Regions from separate parts of the Paenibacillus sp. FSL H3-0457 genome, predicted to be linked through region 1. Evidence: predicted binding sites of a transcription regulator. Region 1 holds the regulator's gene; the other holds the start of a gene.
What was found. Region 1 encodes Rex, which represses fermentation and respiration genes when NADH is low (regulators of the CRP and FNR family bind a similar motif). Its sites were predicted from a motif close to TTGTGAAATATTTCACAA; they were not measured.

Region 1 (3,429 bases):
TGTGGATAGAAATGTGCCTGTTCAATGTCCAAGGCGATAAAGTCAGCCTTCATGCCAACCTGGAGTGCTCCGGTATTGTTCAAGAAGATAGATTTGGCACCGTATGACGTTCCGAGTAATAACGCTTCGCCTGCTGGCACTGCCGTCGGGTCACCAGATACACCTTTGTGGATCAATGCAGCCAGTCTCATTTCCTCGAACATATCCAGGTTGTTGTTGCTTGCCGGTCCGTCTGTTCCGAGTGACACGGTAACTCCAGCTTTCAGCAACGCAGGTACCCGCGCAACACCGGAAGCGAGTTTCAGATTACTTCCCGGGTTATGGGATACAGCCACATCATGGCGGGCCAGAATCTCAATCTCTTCGTCATTCAGATGCACCGCATGTGCAACCAGGGATGGACGAGAGAAAAAGCCCAGTTTCTCCAGATGTGCCACAGGACGCAGTCCATAATCAGCCACGTTCTGCTCGACTTCACGAAGCGTTTCCGACATATGTGTATGAAGGGGAAGGTTTAGGTCGTTCGCGACCTGCACAAGCTTCTCTATGTAGTCAGGAGGGCATGTATATGGGGCGTGTGGCGAGATTACGGTTGTAATGCGACCATCTGCCTGTCCATTCCACTCACGTGCAAACGCTGCCGACTCCTCCAGCTTCCGCAATTGTTCTTCTTCCGAGCACAGCCCGATTACACCACGTGCCAGTGCTGCTCTAACGCCGGATTGCTCCACAACTTTGGCAACTTGATCCATGTGATCGTACATGTCCAGGAAAGCTGTAGTTCCGCCTTTCAACATTTCAAGCACTGATAGCGAAGTTCCCCAATATACATCTTCTGAAGTCATTTTCGCTTCCATCGGCCACATTTTTTCCTGCAACCATACTTGCAATGCAAGATCGTCTCCGTGCCCTCTGAGCAACGACATCGCTGCATGACCATGCGTATTGATCAGACCCGGCAGGAAGAACAGTCCTTTTCCATCCACTTTGGTACAATTTTTGTCTTCATCCGGCAATGTCTCACCAATATGCACAATCTTGTCATTCTCAACAACCATGTATCCGTGGACCACGTTCCATGTTGTGCCGCCTTCATTAACGGCAAATTTGCCGTTGTGAATTACCCATCTATTTGTTGTCATCTTCCTCGTCGTCCTTTCCAGTCTCCAAGTAATAGGCCAAACTAAGCAGATCCGTTGTAAAGTCAGCATGGTGAATGCGGATATGCGGCGGTGTTTTTAGAATGGTTGGTGCAAAATTAAGGATCGCTTCAATTCCTGATTCAATAAGCTGATCGGCTACATTTTGGGCTTCCGTATCCGGAACCGTGATAATTCCGATGCGAATGTTTTCCATTTTAACCGCTTCCGTCAATTCATCCATTGGTTTTACCGTCAAACTGTTGATTTGACTACCTATCTTCGGTCCATATGCATCAAATACAGCAACAATCTTCATGTTGTCTTTCAGATATGCGTTGTAGTTGGACAAGGCTTGACCGAGGTTACCCGCTCCTACCAGAGCTACATTAATTTGCTGATCGATTTTGAGAATGTGACGAATTTTTTCGATCAGATAGGATACATCATACCCGATCCCTTTACGACCAAAATCACCGAAGTAAGCCAGGTCTTTACGAATTTGGGCCGGATTCAGATCCAGCCTCTGTCCAAGCTCTTGAGAAGAAACAGTAGCCACCTCACGCTGATGCAACTCGTTCAAATAACGCAAGTATACAGGCAGACGTCGTACCACCGCTTCCGAAATTTTATCCGATTTCATTCTTGCTCCCCCTTACCAAGGCCACGATAAAATAATAGATGAAAAGATGAGCATTCTGTATAAAACTCAAAGATAAACGTGACATTTTATACGGAATGCTCCTTGTAATTTAGGTTATAAGTTCTTACGTGCAACTGCTTTAATCGGATACGGAAATATCTAATAAAGTTTAACGCCAAACGATAGTGTCATGCAATGATATAACGAACAAAACAACCATTATTTTTGTTCATTAGCAGGTTTTTCCAACCACTCGGTAATTCGTGGAACCATTTGCTCCGTGAGCATATGCTCCATTTTGGGACCAGGTAATGAGTACAAAAAGAATTTACCATAATACGCTTCAATCACCCGTGTATCATAAACAATGACAATTCCTCTGTCCTTCGCTGTACGCACCAACCGGCCAAATCCCTGCTTGAAACGAATGACCGCTTGCGGCACGGACAGTTTCATGAACGGATTTTTCTTCTGTTCCTGAAGCAACTCACTCTTGGCTTCCACCAACGGATGATTCGGTGGCTGGAACGGCAGTCGCACAATAGCGAGACAGGTTAGCGCCTCTCCCGGGATATCTACACCCTCCCAGAAGCTGCTTGTGCCCAGAAGTACCGTAGCTTTGGCATCTTGGAACCTGCGAGTCAATTTGGAACGACTTCCACTGTCAACGCCTTGACCAAGCAACGAGATGTCGTTGCCAGACAGTGCCTCCTTCAGCGGATCATAGACCTGTCGCAACATCTTGTATGAAGTAAACAGAACCATCATGCGTCCACGCGTAGCAATTGCCGTCTCTGCGAGTGATTGCACCAGCATATTAACAAAGTGCGCATCACCCACACTTCCCTTCACACTTGGGAAATCACGCGGAATCACCAGAAGTGCCTGATCGCGATAGTTGAAAGGTGATGGCAACATCGACGTTAATAGCCGATTGTTCTCGGCGGCTTCCTGCAAGCCAAGCTGTTCAATCATGAACTGGAATGACTTATCTACCGAAAGCGTAGCCGATGTAAGCACAACACTTTTCTTTTTATCAAAAAATAAATCCTTAAGTTGTGCACTCACATCTACAGGTACGGCATACAGCTGGAGAGATTTGCTGCGGAATTGGCCGCTGGCTTCCATCCAGTACACCGTTTTGGCGTCATCCATACGCATGAAGAAACGTAGATTCTCCTTCAATGTGGTCAGATCTTTCAGCAGTCCTGTAATGTCCGTGATCAGACTATCCGATTGATAATCATCCTGATCCTCTTTCACTTCAAGCAGCAATTTGTCCCCTTTGCGAACCAAATCGCCCAGAGTCACATAGATCTGGTTCTCCAGATCCTGCAACTCCTGCCATTTTGCAGGTTTCTGAGATGCTTTCAGACGCAGTGAAAATTGCCCCGTCTCTCCCGGTGAAGCATCACTTCGTTCAGGCAAGAGACCAAACAAGGCATCGCTCATACGATCCCACAGCTCCTTAACTTCAAGAGCGAGCGGGAACATCTGATCCACCATGGAGCCCCATTGCACCGAATTTTCATGCCCGGAAAACTGCGAACGAAGCATAGGTAGCTGACCATTACGACTGTCTTTAAATAGGCGGGTCAGTGTATGAACCAAGGTGAAATATTTCATATGCATTCCAAGATGTTTACC
Region 2 (3,429 bases), 2.2 Mb from region 1:
AAATACCGCCAAATTGTACCCGGATGCTACCATCACGGTGTATGAGCGCAATGACAATATCTCCTTCCTATCTTGTGGCATTGCGCTCTACGTAGGTGGGGTTGTGAAAGACCCTGACGGCTTGTTCTATTCTTCGCCTAATCAACTGGCAGAGCTTGGTGTTGAGACCAAGATGCTTCATGAAGTAACAGCAGTAGATGCCAAGGGCCATACCCTTCAGGCTAAAAACCTGCAAACCGGGGAAGAATTTGAAGATACGTTTGACAAACTGATCGTGACAACGGGGTCATGGCCTGTCGTTCCAAAGCTTGAAGGCATCGAGATGGATAACATTTTACTTTGCAAAAACTACAATCATTCCAACACGATTATTGAAAAAGCCAAAGATGCCAAACGTGTCACTGTTGTAGGTGCAGGATATATCGGCGTAGAGCTGGTGGAAGCTTTCCAAATGAACGGCAAGGAAGTTACCCTGATCGACAGTGTGGACCGGATTTTGAATAAATACTTGGACCCTGAGTTCACGGATGCGATTGAAGATACGTTGACTGGACGCGGCATCAATTTGGCACTTGGTCAAACGGTACAGAAGTTTACTGGTGAAAATGGCAAAGTGACTAAAGTGATCACGTCCAAAGGAGAGTTCGAAACCGATCTGGTTATTCTGTGCATTGGTTTCCGTCCAAATACAGAGCTGCTCAAAGGCCAAGTGGATATGCTGCCAAACGGCGCAATCATCGTGGATAAATATATGCAAACGAGTCAAAAAGACGTCTTCGCTGCGGGTGACAGCTGTGCTATTCATTACAACCCAACAGGCAAAGCATCTTACATTCCACTGGCAACCAACGCCGTGCGGATGGGTACACTCGTAGCCCGTAACCTGGTTCGTCCTACGACACCGTATATGGGTACACAAGGAACATCGGGTATCAAAATTTATGAGCAAAATATCGCGGGTACAGGGATGACGGAAATGTCTGCGGCTGACGAAGGTCTGATTGTTGAATCTGTCGTACTGGAAGACAGCTACCGTCCGGAGTTTATGCCAACGGCTGAGAAACTGTTGCTCAAAGTAGTATATGAGCAGGCTACTCGTCGAATTGTCGGAGCACAGGTGATGTCTCAGGTTGATCTGACTCAATCGATTAATACGATCTCGGTCTGCATCCAAAATAACATGACCGTAGATGAGCTGGCCTTCATCGACTTTTTCTTCCAGCCGCATTACAACAAACCATGGAACTTCCTGAACACGGCGGGTCTGCAAGCACTGCCTCCAATAGAAGTAAAAGCACCAGCAATGGTGTAAGGAAGCAGAATAGATGGTTGAACAGAGGGCATGATAAACGCCATACAAAGATAAGTCATGCTTGTCCGTAAATAAGAGGAGTACAATAACTGCCAAGATTACGAAACAAGGCGGATGATTATAAAGGAAAAGAAGACTGGCGAGTATATCGTCAGTCTTTTTTGTGATTTTTTTAACTACAAAAGGCCTTACTACACTCTTGCTGACTTAACTATTCAAAGACGCTCTGAAAGTATCTTTTTAAACAACATTGTGATAATTTGCACAAAGTTTTGCGCAGTACCAAGATACAATTGAGATATGGTATTCAACGCATAAACAATGAAATTCAGGTCGTTTTTCCAAACGATGAACAATGAAGGAGAGGATGAATGATATGGCAGCAAAAACACCTCTTGAGGTTGCACAATATACGGCGCAAACAGGAATGAAGAAGGCTCAATATCCGGTGTCTTCTGTACTGGTGCTTAGTTTTCTGGCAGGGGCTTTTATTGCGCTGGGGTTTCTACTGGATATTCGGGTGATTGCTTCTGCGCCAGCTGAGTGGGGAAGTCTGGTCAATCTGATTGGAGCAGCAGTGTTCCCGGTTGGATTAATCTTGGTACTCATCGGTGGTGGAGAGCTGCTGACAGGTAACATGATGGCAGTTCCACTTGCTACGATTGCAAGAAAATTATCTGTGGGTAGTATGTTGAAAAATCTAACCTTAGTGACGATTGGTAATTTTGTTGGAGCTTTGTTTGTCGCGTACGCGTTTGGACATGTGCTGGGTCTGACCGGAGAAGGTGTATATCTGGCGAAAGTGGTGGATATGGCTGGACATAAGCTGCATGACGGCTTCTTGCAAGCTTTCATCTCTGGCATCGGCTGTAACTGGTTGGTCGCGCTGGCCGTGTGGCTATCTTATGCTTCGGATACGATGAGTGGCAAGGTACTGGGCATTTGGTTTCCAACGATGGCATTTGTGGCGATTGGATTCCAGCACGTTGTGGCCAATATGTTCCTCATCCCGGCGGCAATCTTTGAAGGACATTATTCATGGGGTCAATATGTGATGAATTTCATTCCGGTATGGCTCGGGAATCTGACTGGTGGTGCTCTGTTTGTAGCTGCAGCCTATTGGGTGGCGTACCTGCGCCAAGCTGAGCCAAAAGTAAAGCCGGAGATAGCAACGTCGATCGAAGCTGTGGAGACGGAGGCTAGAGTGATGTTGAGTAAGCAGGCATAGAGGGCACAAAGCGGGGCATATATACACTTATAGCAGAAGTGAAGACGATTCTGATCTTGCTCGGTTCATGGCGAATATGCTGTGATGGAGCAGGGTGGGATCGTTTTTTTGTATGGGGTTCTTGTTGGAGTTTAACGCAAAATAAATTCGCCATGACAAGGTTCGGGGGAACGAAACCTGTTCATGGCGAATTTCGGGAGTGGTCCATGATATGGCATGAGGAGGAAGTGGGGAAACACTAGCCTAATGCCTTATTTTTAATTTACCCCTGAATTCTGAAGTTGAATCAAACTCAAAAACATTTTTTTGAAAATATTTTGAAGCCGCTATAGCGGTGAATATGAAGCAAAAACATACTGTTCTCTTTACGCGATAACCTCGAAGAAGATATGATATAGGGATAGCTTTTAAAGAGGGGAGCCTTACGATGATCGATCAGGAGAATGGTGTATTTGCGGCGGTGTGCCCGCTCGACTGTCCGGACACTTGTGGTCTGTTATTACATAAAGAGAACGGCAAAATTGTGAAGGTGGCAGGCAATCCGGATCATCCCATAACCAAGGGTGCCATCTGTAATAAAGTTAGGAATATGACTGAGCGGGTATATCACCCCGAGCGTCTACAATATCCGATGAAACGTGTAGGAGCCAAAGGTGAAGGCAAGTTTGAACGAATTAGTTGGGATGAAGCGATTCACGAGATTACGACCAAATTCACTGCATTGTCCGAAACCTACGGCCCGGAGAGCATCCTGCCCTACAGCTTTTACGGTAACATGGGCATTCTCGGCGTAGACGGTATGGATCGGCGTTTCTTCAATGCGCTTGGTGCGAGTGTACTGGAGCAGACGATCTGTAACTCCGCTGGAAATACCGGCTGGAAATATACG

Region 2: a site for Rex is predicted at 1,563-1,580, ahead of MHH25_RS28440 (formate/nitrite transporter family protein). Genes of this name have one in related genera too.

What each region holds. Positions count from the first base shown of each region.
Region 1 is NZ_CP150283.1:4,287,957-4,291,385, forward strand. Features, by position in the region: gene MHH25_RS18915 (amidohydrolase) at 1-1,142, opposite strand, end outside; gene MHH25_RS18920 (redox-sensing transcriptional repressor Rex) at 1,129-1,782, opposite strand; gene dinG (ATP-dependent DNA helicase DinG) at 2,002-3,429, opposite strand, start outside.
Region 2 is NZ_CP150283.1:6,459,342-6,462,770, reverse strand. Features, by position in the region: gene MHH25_RS28445 (FAD-dependent oxidoreductase) at 1-1,312, shown strand, start outside; gene MHH25_RS28440 (formate/nitrite transporter family protein) at 1,689-2,540, shown strand; gene MHH25_RS28435 (molybdopterin oxidoreductase family protein) at 2,968-3,429, shown strand, end outside.